DNA from 2 places in the Sorlinia euscelidii genome. Region 2 is predicted to be linked to the other one. Evidence: riboswitches for the same ligand, from Rfam matches in the RefSeq annotation. Region 2 holds a riboswitch; the other holds the start of a gene.
The links. Region 2 has a riboswitch for thiamine pyrophosphate ahead of thiC (phosphomethylpyrimidine synthase ThiC). Riboswitches for the same ligand answer to the same signal wherever they lie in the genome.

Region 1: another riboswitch for thiamine pyrophosphate. It lies ahead of CGLAMM_RS00145 (FAD-dependent oxidoreductase); the one in region 2 lies ahead of thiC (phosphomethylpyrimidine synthase ThiC).

The regions. Positions count from the first base shown of each region.
Region 1 covers NZ_JAWJZZ010000001.1:27,513-36,762, reverse strand. The annotation lists gene CGLAMM_RS00180 (hypothetical protein) at 1-1,078, shown strand, start outside; gene CGLAMM_RS00175 (permease) at 1,277-1,693, shown strand; gene CGLAMM_RS00170 (TonB-dependent receptor) at 1,872-3,899, shown strand; gene CGLAMM_RS00165 (HesA/MoeB/ThiF family protein) at 3,933-4,925, opposite strand; gene CGLAMM_RS00160 (thiamine phosphate synthase) at 4,912-5,535, opposite strand; gene CGLAMM_RS00155 (thiazole synthase) at 5,532-6,290, opposite strand; gene thiS (sulfur carrier protein ThiS) at 6,292-6,489, opposite strand; gene CGLAMM_RS00145 (FAD-dependent oxidoreductase) at 6,486-7,430, opposite strand; TPP riboswitch at 7,484-7,612, opposite strand; gene CGLAMM_RS00140 (heavy-metal-associated domain-containing protein) at 7,802-8,020, shown strand; gene CGLAMM_RS00135 (heavy metal translocating P-type ATPase) at 8,065-9,250, shown strand, end outside.
Region 2 covers NZ_JAWJZZ010000005.1:114,511-123,760, forward strand. The annotation lists gene CGLAMM_RS10315 (tetratricopeptide repeat protein) at 1-648, opposite strand, end outside; gene CGLAMM_RS10320 (glycosyltransferase family 61 protein) at 861-1,973, shown strand; tRNA gene CGLAMM_RS10325 (tRNA-Gly) at 2,077-2,151, shown strand; gene mazF (endoribonuclease MazF) at 2,362-2,691, opposite strand; gene CGLAMM_RS10335 (AbrB/MazE/SpoVT family DNA-binding domain-containing protein) at 2,691-2,933, opposite strand; TPP riboswitch at 3,037-3,156, shown strand; gene thiC (phosphomethylpyrimidine synthase ThiC) at 3,243-5,138, shown strand; gene CGLAMM_RS10345 (thiamine phosphate synthase) at 5,547-6,197, shown strand; gene CGLAMM_RS10350 (DUF3472 domain-containing protein) at 6,240-7,439, opposite strand; gene CGLAMM_RS10355 (hypothetical protein) at 7,547-7,879, shown strand; gene CGLAMM_RS10360 (hypothetical protein) at 7,919-9,250, opposite strand, start outside.

The DNA of each region.
Region 1 (9,250 bases), on a different contig from region 2:
GGCTTCCGGCTCCTCCTCAAATTCACGTCTGTCCAACAGCTATGTGTTGCGAGAGCGCGTATTTTACGGCCAATTGGTGGATGACAAGGATGATCTGACGCTGCTGGCGGGTCAGAACTGGTCACTTCTGACTTTACAAAATCACGGTATGCGCGCGCGTGATGAGCAGACGCCGATCGTCATTGAGGCACAATATATTCCCGGCTTCACCTGGACACGTAACCCGCAGATCCGGATCGTCAAAGGGTTTGATCATGCGCGTTATAATCTCGGCCTTTCCATTGAAAGCCCGCAACAGGTGATCGCTCCGGGGCCGGGCGGCGCCTATCTACCGCCGGGCGCAACGCACAGCACCTTCCGAAATCCGGGCGTCGGGATCAATAACCCCTCCACGGATTACTCCACCGACATTGCCCCGGATGTCATCGCCAAATTCGGCGCGGACCCAGGTTGGGGGCATTATGAGATTTACGGTTTGATGCGCGTGGCGCACAGCCGCGTCACTTATGATGGCTACGGCAAATCCGCGACGCAACTCACGGGCGGCGGCGGTGGCGGCGCCATCCTGCCGTTGGAGAAAAAACATAAGATCAACCTCCAGCTTTCCGGCCTGTTTGGGAAGGGGATCGGACGTTACAGCTCGGCCAACACGCCGGATGCGACAATCGGGCCGGATGGACAGCTCGCACCCCTCCCGGCCGCGCTTGCTCTGGCAGGGATTTACGGCAATGTTTCGCCAAGCTTCCAATTATACGCCTATGCGGGCACGGAGGCCGTCCTATCCCGGCAGTCCTTTATGGCGGGCGGATTGCCTTACGGTTATGGCAACCCCCTCTATCAACTTTCCGGCTGTCAGCATGAGGGTGCCCCCGCCCGTCTGTGCCAGACGAGCATCCGACAATCCGCCCAAGGCACGGCCGGTTTCTGGTGGACGTCCCTGCATGGGGATTACGGCATGTTACGGATTGGCGCGCAATATTCCTACACCACTCTATGGTCCTTCTCTGGTATGGGCGGTGAGCCCCATACGGATGCGCATATGGCGTTCCTTTCCTTCCGTTACCTGCCATTCCAGTAAAAGAGCCTGAGGGGTGGAGCATGCTTCCTGAAGGGCAGCGCCACCTGACCTGTCTTGTACGGGCAAATCGGTCACACAAAAGTGAAATCGTTTCCATTGTGATTTTTAACCCTTCGTAAAGCTTGCGAGATCCGCGTGGGACCGGATATAGCCAGCTTCAGGAAGCTGACATCTTGAAGGAAGCAGGAGGGGGGGGCGATGCGAAGGAGCGTGCTGATCGCAACACGCCTCAAACTGCGTCATTTGTGCCTCGCTCTCCTTGTTCTTTTCGGATTCGCGGGTGAACTCGCCCTTCAGAGTCTGGCCACGCCTGATGAAGTGCCGCGCGCCGAGATCGTGCGTTTACTCGGCATCGATATCGCGCCGGGGACATCCGTTGCTGCTTCAGCAGGGATGCACCACCATCATCACAAACATAAGCCCGGCCATGTGCATCAGGGGTGCGTCCTTTGTCCGCTTCTGACGCTTGCCGCACTCATGGTCACGCAGGCCGTTATCTTTCCCCGTTCAAGTCAGCTCGTCCTGCGACTTTATCGCGTGCTTTTTACGGCGCGCGCGCCGCCGCCGATATTCTTCCCGCGCCCTTTCGGGCAGGGCCCCCCTTTTCCATCCTGAAACGTCACCTGTCGCGCACCCTCCTTGCGCGGTGAAATCCCATTTATTTTAGGATGAAGCAATGCCTGCCTCATATGATCGGCTGCGCAAATTTCGGCGCGGCGTGCCCATGGTGGTGCGTGCCCTCAGCGCCCTCTTACTGACTGATTCCGCCCTGTCCGCGACACCCCGCGCGCCCATGACGGTTGAAAATGATAGACCCATGTCCCGCACGGACTTTTTCAATGTCACGGCCCGGCGGCCTGGTGACTCCCACAGTGCCGATGCGTCAGATCTCCTTAACGGCCAGCTCGGTTATTCCAGCTATGCGGCGGGTGGCGTTGCCAATCTGCCTGTCCTGAATGGCATGGCGGATGACCGTGTCGCGACCATCGTCGATGGTATGCGCATGGGGGATGGCTGCCCCAATCACATGAATCCAATCATGTCTTACGTTGATCCTGACAGTGTTTCTGTCGCGCGGGCCATCGCGGGCATAACATCCGTGTCGGAAGGGGGCGACAGTATCGGCGGTTCAGTCCTGATCAAACGCCGCCCGCTGGAATTTTCCAAAACCCATTCCGTCCTCGTCACAGGCCGGGCGCGTGGTGATTATCGCAGTAATGGCGGCGGGTCCGGCGCGTCAGGGAGTGTGACCGTCGCAAATGATATGTGGAGCCTGCGCTATACCGGCTCTTACGCCCATGCAAGTGACTATAGGACGGGCGGGGCGGGGCATCGGGTCCGTTCAACCTCCTATCTGTCTTTCAATCACGCCGTCACGGCAGGTTTCCAGAAGGGCGCCGACGCGGCGGATCTGACATTCGGCCAACAGGATATACCGTATGAAGGCTTCCCCAACGCCTATATGGATATGACCAATAACCGCTCAAGCTTTGTAAACGGCCATTATAAGGGGGCTTTTGCCTGGGGCACGCTGGAGGCGCGTGGTTTCTGGCAACGTGTCAACCACGTCATGAATATGCTGGCCGATAAAGGCGGCCATAGCGCCACGACGGGCATGCCGATGAACACCGATAAACGCACGGTCGGATACAGTGTCGATGTGACGATTCCACTTTCGACCCGGCATCGCCTGATGATGGGAAGTCAGTTTTTCCATGACGGGTTGAATGATTGGTGGCCCCCTCTTATGGGCAGCAAAATGATGGGGCCGGGGACATTCCATAGTATCAATAACGGCCATCGCGACCGGGTAGGGCACTATCTTTCCTGGAATGCCCAGTGGACGCCCAGGCTCTCTTCCCAACTTGGCGTCCGCAATGATGTTGTGATGATGAATACGGGCAATGTCGCGCCCTATTCCTGGACCGGGATGATGTCCCGCCCCGACGCCAATGCGGCGCGGGCTTTTAATGCGCTGAAGCGCGGGCGCACGGATGTGAATTTCGATGTGACGGCGACAACCCGTTACGTGGCCAATGACCGTGTCAGCCTCGAGGGCGGTTTTGCACGCAAGACGCGTTCACCCAATATGTATGAGCGCTATGCCTGGGGCATGGGCGCCATGGCGACGAAGATGATCGGCTGGTTCGGGGATGGGAATGGGTATGTCGGTAATCCTGACCTCAAACCGGAGGTGGCCTATACCGCCAGTTACACACTCAGCCTTCATGACGCGTCACAACGGAAATGGGCTGTGAATATCCAGCCTTTCTATACATACACCCATCATTACATCAATGTGACGCGTATCGCCGCTTTGGGGAAAGGGTTTGAGAAGCTCCGTTTTGTCAACCATAATGCGCAAAGTTACGGCATTAATGCGAATGGGCGCGTGCGGCTTTATGATAGTCGGTTCTGGGGGAGTGGCGCCGTCGTCAGCTACCTGAACTGGGTCCGCGGCCAGGATGAGGTGACAGGGTCCGGTCTTTATCACCAGATGCCGGCAAGTGGTTCGGTTGGTTTTCACACCACTTACAAAAACCTCTCGGGGCGGGTTGATGTCACGCTGGTGAAGCGCAAAAGCACGGTCGACTGGCTGCGCAATGAGCCGAGAACCCCGGGTTATGCGTTGCTGGGGTTAGGGCTGCGCTATAACTGGCGGGCCTTTACACTCGACGCCGCCATCGAAAATCTTCTGGATCAAAAATATTATCTGCCGCTCGGCGGTTGGTCACTTGGTGATTACAAAGCCACGAAAATACTCTCTCCCCTGGCAGGGATGGGGCGCTCTTTCAATTTGAGTCTCGCCGCGCGCTTCTGACATCGGAAGCGTCCTCCTTAACGGGGAGGGGCCTCATGCAGGACTCGTCATCTCGCCTTCCTGATGGAAGGCGATGATGGCGACGTTCCGGTCGCCTGTTTGCCGCATGTAGCTTTCCGCGGCCCGCCAGGCTGTGACGCCCCGACGGCAAATAAAGACGCATCTTCGGCCCGGTAAAGCTGCGAGATGCGCCACCTCATCCACCTCAATCGTTTCGACATCACCCTTGAACAAGTGCGGGTCAAGTTCTGCACGACGCATCAGGAAAATCCGGTCCGTGGCGTTAAGGGACGTCGCATCGATAAATGCCGCGTAAGGCGTTTCAGGTTCCGGGGCGTCATCAAAACGGAACTGCGCCGTTTTCCAATTTTCAAAATTGATCTGAAACATCAGGCCGAGGGGGGAAGGTGTCGTGTCCATAAGGACATCCAGCACCATTTGGGCCTGTAAAGCGCCCATCACGGCAACCACAGGGCCCATCACGCCCGTGTCCCCACATGTCATGACGCGATCGGGTAATGCGGGGAATATGGCGCGGTAACTCGGCGCGTTACGGCAGAAACCGCCGACATACCCCATGCGCCCGGCAACTGAAGCGGAGATAAACGGGGTGTTGCGCCGCTTGCACAGATCTGAAAGCGCGTAAGTCACCGCGACTTCATCCGCCGCGTCAATGACGATGTCAAATTCGGGGATAAGGGTCATTGCCGCGTCTGGCGTCATGGCGCGCGGGATCGCGACAAGCTGGCTCTCAGAATTAAGCGTTAAGAGATGGCGAACAGCGCATTCCGCCTTGAGGCGACCCACGTCACTCTCCCGGAAAATCGTCTGGCGGTGCAGATTATGCGCCGCCACCACGTCATGATCCATGATCGCGATATATCCGCATCCCGCACCCACAAGGAGCGGCAGAAGGCTCGCCCCCAATCCCCCCGCGCCGATGACAAGCACGCGGGCCTGCCGCAAACGCGCCTGATCCCGCGCCCCATTAGGGAAAATCCGAAGCTGACGGTCATAACGCGACATACTGCGCCTCGCTTGCGCGTTCCAGCCAGAGCCGGCAGCGTGCGACCGGGTCTGGCGCGGTGATGACGTCCGTGACAACGCAGGCGACATCGGCACCGGCATTGAGAACGCCCGGCAGACGCGCCGGCGTCAACCCACCGATGGCGATCAGGGGGAGGGGGCTGATCCGGTCTTTCCAGACCCTGATTTTATCCAGTCCCTGTGGGGCGCATGTCATCTTTTTCAGTTTCGTCTCATAAATCGGGCCAAGCGCAATGTAATCAGGTGTCAACGCTAAAGCGCGCGTCAATTCGGCCTCATTATGCGTGGAAAGTCCGATACGCACCCCCGCGCGACGGATCTGCGTCAGATCGGCGTGGTCAAGATCCTCCTGGCCCAGATGCACCCAGCCACAGCCTATTTCACAGGCCATCTGCCAATAATCATTAATGACGAGGATTGCGCCATAAGCGTCGCAAAGATGTTTTGCACGCGCGATCTCCTCCCGAATCACAGAAAGAGGGCGGTCTTTGATGCGGAGCTGAACGAGGCGTAAGCCGACTTCCAGGCACGCTTCAAGATGGGTTGTCCCATCAAGGATAAGGTAAAATGGCGGCAATTCAGGCGTCATGTCAGGTCTGCCATGCCGAAAACAGGTGTCGATGGCTGCGCCATATCCCGTCGCGGCATCAACCCGGCTTGGAAGGCGTCCTGCCCGGCTTCCACGGCCAGACGAAAGGCGCGGGCCATGCGTTCCGGGTCACGCGCATGTGCGATGGCCGTGTTCAACAATATGCCGTCCATGCCCATTTCCATCGCCTCAAGGGCTTGGCTGGGCGCGCCAATTCCGGCATCAATGATGATCGGCGTGTCGGAAAACCAGGCCCGCATCGTCCGCAGCGCATCCTTGTGCCGCAAGCCCTGCCCGCTCCCGATCGGCGCGGCCCAGGGCATCAGCACCCGGCACCCGGCGGCCAGTAATTTTTCACCCAGAATAAGATCTTCCGTAGTGTAGGGAAACACGGCGAAACCGTCATCAGAGAGGATGCGCGCGGCCTCGACGAGCTTGAAGGGGTCTGGTTGCAGCGTATCCGCATGGCCGATCACCTCAAGTTTGATCCAGCTTGTGCCGAAAAGCTCGCGTGCCATATGGGCCGTTGTGACAGCTTCCATCACACTGTGACAGCCCGCCGTGTTCGGCAGGATGCGACACGCGCTCTGCTGAAGGATCTCGCGGAAGGCGGCGCCCTCTGCGCCTTCCCGCCGCAGGGAGACGGTGATGACGTCCGCCCCGGATGCGGTGATGGCGCGGCGTAAAACAGACGGAGAAGGATATTGCGCCGTGCCGAGGAAGAGGCGGCTTTTAAGTGTTACGCCGTAAAACATGCTACCCCCCCTGCATCGGGGAGAGAATTTCAACCCGCATGTCCGGCTGGATGATAAAGGCGGCGCGCTGATCCCGCGCGATGAAGGTGCCGTTGACGGCTGTCGCAACGGCCGTGCACGCGCCAGGATGGGCTGCCACCAGTTCGGCGAGTGACGTCGCGTCCGTCTCGATGATGTCACCATTGAGGAAAATTTTCATGTCCGCACCTCCTGAAGCATGTGGATAAGCGTCTCGGCACAATGGGGCGCCATGAGGAAACCATGTCGATACATGCCATTCACGTGCCACCGCCCATGCTCGTGAATGACGCGGGGGATGTTATCCTCGAAAGCCGGGCGCACGCCGGCCCCCATTTCCAATATTTCAGCCTCCGCGAAGGACGGGTGCACGCTGTAAGCGGCGGAGAGAAGCGCCATGACGGATTGCGCGGTTGGCCGACCTGCGAAACCTGTTTCCACCATCGTTGCGCCGATCATGTAAACGCCGTCATCACGTGGCACGATGTAACAGGGGAATCTTGGATGAAGGAGGCGGATAGGACGTGACAGCGCCAGAAGCGGATTTCTGACAATCAGCATTTCCCCACGCACGCCACGCAGCCCGCGTAGCTGATCGGCGGATTGCAGAGCTCGGCAATCAATGATTTGGCGCGCATGTGGCGCATGTGTGAAAGCGACATTTTTCGTCCGCAGGCGGCTCTCCAGACTTGCCAGCGCCTTGCGCGGGTCAAGATGCCCTTCTTCGGGAAAAAACAGGCCACGGGAAAATTGATCTGCGAGGTCCGGCTCGATCTCTTCCGGCGCAACCCAACGGTGATGCGATGTGCGCTGGCTGAAACGTTCCAGCTCACGTTGATCGCGCGGGGGGGCGACCACAAGTGTGCCATTCTGCTTCACGTCCGGCACGTGTTCTGACCACCATGACAAAGCGCGTTGACCATTTGCGACGACCGCCGCCGGGGCCGTCTCACCTTCGCAATAAGGGGCGAGCATTCCGCCCGCGAGGTGTGAGATGGGGGCGGGCGCGCCGTTAGGCACGACAACTTCCACACTGAAACCGGCCTCACGCAACATGGTCGCACAGGTTAAAGCGGCAACGCCGCGTCCCAGCACGGCAAAGTCCGTTTCAGCGCGGCGCATCGGCGCGCGTCCGCGGGTTAGGGCATGTCCCCTTGAGGGGATAAGGCCGTGTCAGCACGATTATTTATCCTTCCTACGCCAGTATCAACTGGATCAGGTTCTAAGGGTCGCTGCACCTCTGGCATCATGCGCCAGATTGACAGCCTCTCAGCCCTTTCGGCAGGGCTCCCCCGGGTCGTGACCAACATAATGCGAAGGCCGCGCGACCATGTCAACGCCTATCCCGCACGGCGCGGTTTCTGCTTCACAAGTGCGCGTGACATCTTGAAAGATGGTCGCGGAAAGTCATCTTGATGAGAGGGTTCAAATATGATTGACGCGTTTCGCGGGGGCCAAATGGCGCTCCTGGACGGCGTAAAGGGAGCGGAAAAATGGGACAGAAATTACGTTTCAAGGTTGAAGGCATGATGTGTGAGGGATGCGTCTCGACATTGCGCAAAGCCCTGTCCCGTGAAACGGATGTCAGCGATATCGTGATTTCGTTGGAACGGCATGAGCTTGAGCTGACAGTGCAAGGGACATCTGTCACGCCGACACGAATTCTCCAGATTGTCGAAGATGCCGGTTACTCTGCTGCGCAACGCCCTTAAAGCGAAACCCGGCATTGATACTGTCTTTCTAACAGGGACGCTTTATGTCTGATCAACTCACGCTCCGTGTCATTGGTATGAGCTGCGCCAGTTGCGCAGCGCGTCTTGAGCGTGTGCTGAACCGGCAGGACGGCGTGGCGGCCCGGGTCGATTACGCGTCAGAGCGGGCGGCCATCACGCTGGACGGGCCGATAAAACCGCCAGATGTCTTTGCGGCCATTCGTAAAGCGGGTTTCGACGCGGTGGATGAGCGGACGGTCGGGCGAGATGCGCAGCCAGCCCGGCGCTTCCTCGGCATTGACCGGGACATGATTTTGCTGACTTTGTGCGCGGCATTCTTCTTTTGCACGATGCTGGCCATGTGGGCGGGGCTGCATCCACCCGCGCTTGCGTGGCCCGAACTGGTCATCGCCAGTTTCGTGCAGTTTTACCTCGCGCGGCATTTTTACCACCGCGCTTTCGCCGCCTTGAAGGGCGGTGATGCGAATATGGATGTGTTGGTCGTGCTGAGCACATCATGCGCCTATATTTTCAGCGTCTGGAATATGTTTTGCGGGGATAGCGCGGCGCTTTATTTTGAGACGGGCGTTTTCATCATCTTCTTCGTCTCACTCGGCAAATGGCTGGAGGCGCGCTCCAAAGCGCAGGCCGCGGCGGATCTTGAAACGCTTCTCGCTTTCAAACCCGCCCTGATCCACGTTGAAACATCGGAAGGCGTCGTGGATCGACCCATTGAAAGCCTTCAGGTCGGGGACGTCTTCATCATCCGGCCGGGAGAAAATATCGCCGTTGACGGTGAGGTCATTGACGGGGAGTCGGAAGTCAATGAATCGATCCTGACCGGGGAGGCGCACCCCGTCTACCGTCAGGTGGGCGATAAAGTTTTCGCGGGGACGACCAACATTAATGGCGTGCTGAAACTGCGCGCGACATGCATCGGGGCGGATACAGTCGTGGCCCGCATGGTCGAGACTGTGAGGAATGCGCAACTGACAAAGGCGCCGATCTCGCGATGGGTGGATCGCGTGACGCGTATCTTCGTCCCATTGATCATGATCGTCGCGCTCGCCACTTTTCTGCTGTGGTTTCTGCACACGCATATTTTCCTGACAAGCCTGACCGCCGCCATCGCCGTCATGGTTATCGCCTGTCCCTGCGCCTTGGGCCTGGCGACACCGATTGTGCTGATGGTTGCGGGAGGGCGGGCTGCACGCAGCGGCATATTGATGC
Region 2 (9,250 bases):
GTGCTCCGCAATGGCGTCGGGCACCTGGGATGCGGCCTCTTCGGCGCCTTCCACGTCATCAAGGAGCAACATGGCGCGGATCAGGCCGGCCCAACCCTCCGCATTTTCCGGCTCGACTTCGAGTAGATTGCTGAAATGACCGGCGGCTTCCGCACCATTCTGCGCCTGTAATGCCTGTTGTCCCGCGGCCAGAAGTTCTGCGCTGGGCATTTCCGCGCCGGTTGACTTCAGGATATTTTCAACGAAACGCTTGACGTCGCTTTCCCGCTGCGCGCCCTGCATAATGTCCAATACCTGCCCCTTATAGAAGACTGCGACGAGGGGGATGGATTGCAGGGGCAGCCCGATCTGCACGAGCTGGGCGGCCAAAGCGGCATTTGCCTCAACATCCAGTTTAACAAGTTTTACGCGGCCCCGCGCGGCGGTCACCACTTTCTCAAGCACCGGCGTCAGTTCTTTACAAGGGCCACACCACGGGGCCCAGAAATCAACGAGGACAGGGCGCTCGCGGCTGGCATCAATCGCCTCCGCCATAAAGTTTGCCTGGTCCGCATCGACAATCGTGGCGCCTGGTGCTGATGACGTGCCGCCCTGGGCCGTCGGGTTGCCCGCGCCCGGCTGCGAGTTGCCCCCGATGAACATCGTCATAATCTTTCTCTTTCCTCAAGATCACGAAAGTGCCGCGGCACTGTTTTCCACGTCAGGATAAACGACAGGCAGGGTAGCGTCCAAGGGTTAATACGGGCCTCACACCATATTGCCTGACGCTGAGTGGTCCGCATTGCGGGAATTGAGGCATCGTAAATTGCAGTCTAAACAGGGAAAACGACGCGGTCATTTCAAGGGGAGGTTGCAGGGCCATGCAATTTGCAGACGCGAAATCTGTCGATGCACTTTCACTTGAACGCAGGGATATTGCGATTTGTCCTGAAACAACGCTCCCAGCGCCAATTGAAGCCTTTACCGGACAGGATTTCGACAATTTTGACCGGGGTCTACTCCCTTATCATGCCCGTCGAGAGGCGGCGAAAGGGTTCGTGAATTTTTCCCCGCTGACCCTTTCCCTCTATATGTTGCAAAATGCTTTCCTCATCGTCGCGCCTCAACTTAATGGGGTCATCCTGACGGAAAATCATGAACTCGTGGAGGAGCCGTCCTGTTTCCGTGAGAGAGCACTGACCGACCCCGCCATGGCCCTCCCGACATTTCCGCGTCATGCGCCTTTCAGCCACGCTTTTGCCGGGTTTGATCGCAGCACGTCCAACCATTATCATTGGCTGCTTTACGCGATTTCCAAAAGCTGCGTGGCGCGACCTTTTCTGCCGCGCGCCACGCCGATATTGCTGCCGGACGCGGAAGCCTGCATCGAACCCCATCGCCCCGTCCTGCCACGCGGCTATCATCATGAGACATTGCGGGTTTCAGGTCTGATCCCCTATGTGACGCCGGTTTCACAGGGGATCTATCCGGTGCGACAGCTTTATTTCATGTGGCACACACCTAAAATGCCTGAGCTTTACCTGCGTGTCCCGCAGGTCCACGCAGAATTTGACCGTTTCACAACGCCGCGCGTCGCTTTTTTACCGAAGCGGTTTTTTATCTCTCGCGCGCAATCGGCTGATCAGCGTATCTCCGCTCAGGACCAGACGGTCATCGATCACGTGCTGGCGGCGCAGGAGATTGCGACAGTCAGTCTTGATGATATGGACATATCGACGCAAATCGCGCTTTTCCGCGGGGCGGAACTCATCATCGCGCCCCATGGGGCCGGGCTGGCCAATCTTGCCTTCGCCCGGTCCGGCACGGCCGTGCTGGAGCTGAACCGCCAGCTGGATGGACAGCCTCATCTGCGCAACTGCTTCTACCTTCTTTCCGCCATGCGTGGGTTGCGTTACGCCATGATGGACCTTACAGACGCGCCACTTACGATTTTTCAGCTTCAGGAAGCTTTGCGCCGCGTGTCACAAAGGTGAGGTGGAAGCCCGGCATCGAAGCTATCGGGCGAATCACGCAGAATTTTCTCTTTCGGCTCTTGCAAGCGCGGGCAACATCACTTATTCACCATTCCCACGGAGTGCGGGCGTAGCTCAGGGGTAGAGCACAACCTTGCCAAGGTTGGGGTCGTGGGTTCGAATCCCATCGCCCGCTCCAGTTTCTCAGGACATGATGGTCGGGTGCAGGCACTTACGTGTATCGTTTTTGCTGTCCGTCACACCTGCGGCGTCCTTGCAAATTACTTTGACAATATCAGGGCAGATCATTGATTTGAGGTCTATCCGACGTTTCGGATTGCCACTTATCGACGGGCATCAAGACATTCTGTCAATCGGTCAAAACCCCGCGCGGCCCGTCATCGCCCAATCAACCCACAACTAACCGCACACGCGCCCGGATCGCCTCAAGTTCCTCATGGGACACGCGGCCTTTCAATTTTGCGCGTCGGGCGCGCCAATCGAGGCTGCGGATCTGATCCGCAAGTGCCACGCTGGCTGGTTCCCCCTTCAAGGTGACTTCGAATGGGTAGGATTTGATTTTCGTCGTTGTCGGACAACATAAAATCATACCAGCCTTCCCATTATAGCTGGCGGGTGACAGCACGATGGCGGGGCGGTGGCCGGATTGTTCCCATCCTGCCTGGGAGTCGAAGGCGAGCCACACAATGTCACCGCAATCCGGCACCCATGCGGCCATCACCAGACCTCCTTACCGATCCCGGGGCCAAAATCTGTTTCATCGTGACAATTATCTTCTGTGATCGCGTCAACGAGATTGTTGAGGGATAATGGTTCTGGCTGGGCAGCCTGTATGATAATGCGCCCCTCCTCCCTCAAAATTTCCACTGGCCGATTGACGAGGAGGCCTGCCGATTCAAGCAGATGCGCGGGCAAGCGTATCGCGGCGCTATTACCCCATTTCCGCACGATTGATCGCATGACATATCTCCGGCTTGTAGACACTATGTATATACATCATCTTGCAGCTATTACGCAAGCCTCCAAACCATTTGACAATGCCCCCGTCCCACCTCACACTCGCGGGCAAGACCGGGGGAGCCCTGACAAGGGGCTGAGAAACTGCTACGCCGTGACGCAGCGCAGTGACCCGTTGAACCTGATCCAGTTTATACTGGCGTAGGGAAGGTTACTGCATGAGGGGTGCCGCATTGGGCGCATGTCCTCATCCATCCCCCATCGTCACGCAACTGGGTCCAGACCATATCTCAAGCGATAGGTGGACGATCCATGACCCAACAAGACGCGCACGCAACCCCTGAAAATGCCGCCATTGAGGCTGATGACGCCAAGGCTTCATCCGGTAAATTTAGCAATCCCCAACCGCTTTCGACCGGGCCATTGCCTGCGTCACGGCGCATCTATGTTGCGGGAGAACGCCATGCGCAGATCAACGTGCCCATGCGGGAGATTGATGTGCACCCGACAGCGGGGGAACCCCCTTTGCGGGTCTATGATACGTCCGGCCCTTACACGGATCCTGAAGCAAGGATCAATATCAAATCCGGGCTTCCGCGCTTCCGAACGGAGTGGGTCGTCAAGCGTGGTGATGTCGAATTTTATGATGGCCGCGTCGTGCAGGCGGCGGATAATGGTTTTGCCAAAGGGGCGCAGCTCACGCCTTCCTTCCCGGTCGTCAACCGCCCATTGCGGGCGCGGGCCGGGCGGGCCGTGACGCAACGGGCCTATGCGCGGGCCGGGATTATCACGCCGGAGATGGAGTACGTCGCTATCCGGGAGAATCTGGGGCGGCAGAAAATGGAAGGCGCCGTGCCGGCGGCGGGTGAAGCGCGCGCTGCACAGAATTTTGGCGCCGCCATCCCCGATGTCATCACGCCTGAATTTGTGCGTGACGAAATTGCACGCGGGCGGGCGATCATCCCGGCCAATATCAACCATCCGGAAGCTGAACCGATGATTATCGGCCGGAATTTCCTTGTCAAAATCAATGCGAATATCGGCAATTCCGCCATTGCTTCCTCCATGGAGGAGGAGGTCGACAAAATGGTCTGGGCCACGCGTTGGGGAGCGGATACGGTGATGGATCTATCGACCGGGCGGAACATCCATAATATTCGGGAATGGATCATCCGAAATTCCCCTGTGCCCATCGGCACCGTGCCGCTCTATCAGGCGTTGGAAAAAGTGAATGGCGTGGCGGAAGATCTCTCCTGGGACGTCTACCGCGACACATTGCTGGAGCAGGCGGAGCAGGGCGTGGATTACATCACGATCCATGCAGGTCTGCGCCTGCATCACATCCCGCTCACGGTGCCGCGCATCGCGGGGATCGTCTCACGCGGCGGGTCGATCATGGCAAAATGGTGCCTGCACCATCATTGTGAAAGCTTCCTTTACACGCATTTTGAGGAAATCTGCGACATCGCCCGCGCCTATGACGTCAGCTTCTCCCTGGGCGACGGATTGCGCCCGGGCGCAATTGCCGACGCCAACGATGCCGCGCAGTTCGCTGAGCTTGAGACATTGGGAGAACTTGCGAAAATCGCCGCCGCGAAAGATTGTCAGGTGATGATTGAAGGGCCGGGCCACGTCCCGATGCATAAGATCCGGGAAAATATGACGAAGCAGCTCGCGACGTGCGATGAAGCGCCCTTTTACACGCTCGGCCCACTGACGACCGATATCGCGCCAGGATATGACCATATCACCTCCGCGATTGGCGCGGCGATGATCGGTTGGTTCGGGACCGCCATGCTCTGTTACGTCACCCCCAAGGAGCATCTCGGACTTCCCGATCGTCAGGATGTCAAAACGGGCGTCATCACATATAAACTGGCGGCCCATGCAGCGGACCTGGCGAAGGGACACCCCGCCGCGCAGATGCGGGATGACGCCATCTCACGTGCGCGCTTCGAGTTTCGGTGGGAGGATCAGTTCAATCTCTCCCTTGACCCGGAAACGGCACGTGATTTCCATGACCAGACCCTCCCGAAAGACGCGCACAAGCTGGCGCATTTCTGTTCCATGTGCGGGCCGAAATTCTGCTCCATGCGAATTTCCCACGACATTCGCGCCGATGCCCAGAAAGAAGGACTTGCTTCCATGGCCGCGCGCTATCGGGAAAGTGGCGACCTCTATATGGTGCAGAACGGGTCGTTCGACTGACGATCGACCGCCGTCTGTTTCTTAATGCCCGGCATCCTCCGCGTGAGGGAGGCCGGACATGCATTGCGTCTTTTTAAACATAAAGTAAGTGAAGCGGGCCGGTGATGGCGCAAACCTGTCCCGACAAACCAATATTGCGCTCTAATAATATGCGATCCTCATTTTCAACTTTCTGGACGTTCAGGCAGTCAAAGACGATGTTCGTCCCATTTCCTTCCGAGCATGAGGCCTGGTTGCGCGTTGTGGGGCGCGTATCCTACTCAAATGTCACGTACACTTGCGTTATTGCTTAAGTCAGGGCAGTTTGTGGTGTCAGGAGGGCGCATCCTGAAAGTGACGGTATAATTGTTTCGAAACATGCGATAACGTCCCTGTCTTAACGGGATAGCAACAAGCAAGGGGCGAAATGTGGTAAGGAAATGCGATTTTTCGCTATATGTGGGGCTTGATCTTCCCGTTTTAACGCTCAGCCGGGTCGTCTCCGCAGCGCAGGAGGCCATTGATGGCGGGGCGACCGCCATACAGCTTCGGGAAGAAACCAACGACACGGCTCGCATGATCACCGCCGGTCTCGCGCTGAAATCCGTTCTGGATGAGCGTCATATCCCTCTGATTGTTAATGAATCTCTGGACGCGGCGCTGGCAATCGGCGCAAGCGGCGTCCAATTTCGAACGCGGGCCACGCTTATTCCGGAAGCACGTCGTCGATTGGGAGAGAAAGCGCTGATCGGCCTCACAACATTCAACGCCGCAGAAGCCGCTTCTGCCGACCCGGAATTGATCGATTTCATCGGGACGGGCCCGGTTTATGAGACGTCCGGTATGCCGGATTGGGTGACGCCGATCGGGTGCAGTGGTCTCAAGGCCTTCGTTGATCGGTGCCAAATGCCGGTTATCGCCCTGGGTGGCACAGATGTGCCCCATATTGCTGACGTGCTGAATACCGGGGTGAGTGGCATCGGCGTGCCCATCTCCGTCCTAACGCCTGAAAAAGTGACGGAAGAGCTGCGGCTTTACGCGCAGTCCATTGCGGATTATCGGCGTCTCACGATCGGCTGATCACGCGGTATGGGGCGGAAATCCGCCGCCCCTCCGTCGCGCTTATTCATGATATCCGATAAACGTCCACCATTCATTATCTCCCGGCTTATCCGGGAAACTCATCAAGCCATTTTCATCCTTGACGATATAAAGTGCCTGATTGTCGTCATCCCGAAAAAGCCAGCCATTTTTATATGACTGATCATGATAATGTTTTATACGGGGACTTAAATGGGGTGAGAGCGCCTCACCCTGTTTCGGGTAGCGACCAATATAGGCCCAGTCGTCATTATCCGTTTTGTCCGTAGGGAAGCTGTTCGGATATTTGCGTTTCATTTTAAAATATTCGGTGTCGTGGTTTATCGGGTTACGGTAAATAAAATAGTCCCCGATTTCGATATCGAGACGATACCTCTCTTTCCATTCATGCACCCTTTTTCTCTGAAAGCGAAGGTCGTTGATAATGGGATAGCCGATCCCGACGGATCTCCAATCATTATTATCCTCGCCTTCCGCCGGGAAGGGGCCGTACGCGCCATCATGCAGGGCCTCGAAAATATAAGGCTCCGTTGCCGTGACGTCTTTGACAAACATCATGCTTTTTTTGGCCGTATTTTCATATTTGCCCCATTGATGGAGGCCTCTGAACTGGTCTCCCAACAGCGATAACGTGCCTTGCGTGTCCCATGATGCGGAGCCGTAATCAGTCGCGGTCATCCCGGGCAGGATGTTGTCTTTCGCGCAAATGTCCGGATCACCGTAAGACCGCCCGTCAGATGATGCCAGGTCGCTGGCGTTTCCGTAATTGCCCTTGATCTGTCCCATTGTCACGCGCGCGTGGCGCAATGTCGCGCAATCGAAGGGGCCTTGGAAATACTCCAGGAAAACGCGGTTCCAATTCCGTATACCCCCCGCTTTTTTGGTTTTTAATTCCCCGAGTAGATAAAGTTTCTTCGTCGTGAGGTCTGCGAGAGTGAATTGCCACCAGTCACCTGTCTCATCGGACGGCGTGCGGGCACTTTTTTCCATTCGGAAGCGATAATTATGGCCGACCTTCCAATCAAACGGTCCATTCACGCTGACGCAGGGTCCGGACTCGTTACATTTCACGACAGGAATGACGCCGCCTTTTGCGTCAAGCCCGCCCCAGATGGACACGATGGCGCGCTTGACGCCATCGCCTCGCATCAGGCCGAGATAGCCCCCATCCGCATCATTGAAGGCGACATATTGCGCCCAATAAACGGATGAAGGCGCCATGCCGGGGACACTGTATTTTCCCCGGGGTCAACATCAATGCGCAGTGAATAATCTTTTGCCTCAATGGTCTTTTCTTTAAGCGCCCATCCACCCGAAGGTGTGGTGGCGTGCGCATGAAATGCGCAGCCTGCCATCAGCAGCATTGTCGCTGTTATCTTCTTCAACATTGTTCGGGCCTGCTTTCTTTGCCTTATTATCAGTTCGTCGCATTTGAGCGCGTTTATCTCAGTCTGTCCCTTTTTCTGCATCATGACCCGGAACCGGTCGCTGAACGCGCGCGGGAGCTTGTTCAGCAGGCGTCGGTCTGGAGGGGGCGCTGCATGTCAAACTGCAATGAGGAGCCTGAGCCCTCCCGGTTGCGCTTTCAGATGGGCCTTCCTGGTGACAATACCCCCATTCTCCTGGCACATCTTCACGCGTTGCCGGATGTCCCCCGATGAAGTCCGGCCATGAGCAGGGCGGGGTTTGCGCGGGCTTTTTTACGGAGAGAAACCGACAAACTCCCACCATTTATTATTTTCCAGCAAATAGGGTAATTCTCCATATTCGCCATCCTGACGCAGACGGTAAAGTGCGCCGAGTGAACTCTTGTAAAGCCACCCCTTTTTCCCCGTCGGATGTGCCGCGTCACGCTCACGCACGGGTAAAAAAGACCATAATTTGTCGGTTTTTTTTTGGTAGCGACCGACATATCGCCAGAAAGCATCATCCGTCTTGTCGATCGGGAAGGTCGATCCCTGCTTCATTTTAAGCTGAAAATATTCAGTGTCTCCGTTATGGGTGTTGTGGTAAATAAAATAATCTCCGATACGGACATCCGGGTTATTGCGCTCACGCCATTCCCTTACGCGCTGATGGCGCAAACGGAGGTCGTTGATGATGGGGAAGCCGACACCGATCGACGTCCAATCCTCATTATCCTCACCTTCCGGCGGGAAGGGGCCGTATTTGCCATCATGCCGCGCTTCAAAGATATAGGGCTCTGCCGCTGTGAGATCTTTGACGAACATCATGTCTTTTCGGGCCTCACCTTCAAACTGGCCCCATTGATGAAGACCGCGGAAATTATCCCCGGAAAAGGTGAAGGTGCCATCATCATTTGTTGCGGCGCTTCCGTAATCTTCCGCGCTCATTCCGGGGAGGATGTTCTCACTCGCGCACAGATCGGGCTCACCCGGTAGCGAGACATTCGATGATTTGAGAATGTTGGAGCCATTATAATTGGCCCTTATCTGACCCATTGTCACGCGCGCATGCCGGATGGAGGCGCAGTCATAAGGACCGTCGATATAAGTTTGTAAGGCCCGGTTTGACGGGCTGACCCCACCCCAATAAGGTAATTTGAGGCTGCCCAGCACAGAGACCGTCCCCATTGTCAGGTCGGCCAGCGTGAACTGCCACCACTCGCCTGCGGTGTCCGACGCCAGGCTCGCATTCTTCTGCATTCGGAAGCGATAATTATGCCCGACCTTCCAATCATAATGACCTTTGATGCTGACGCACGGATTATCATCAAAGCATTTTGACGCCTGAAGGGCGCCGCTTCTGGCGTCAAGCCCGCCCCAAACGGTCACAATGGCGAATTTGATACCATTCCCACGCATGAGGCCAAGGAACCCGTATCGGCTTTTCTTATACTCTTCATGCTCGATGAAACTGATATATTCGGGCCAGAAGACGGAAGACGGGGACGGGTTTTCCGTTAAATAGGTCTCTCCCGGATCAACATCGATCCTGAGTGCGTAATCTTTTGCATAACCGGCGAAATCTCGAAGCGTCCAATCGCCTGACGGGGTCGCGGCCCCGGCAGT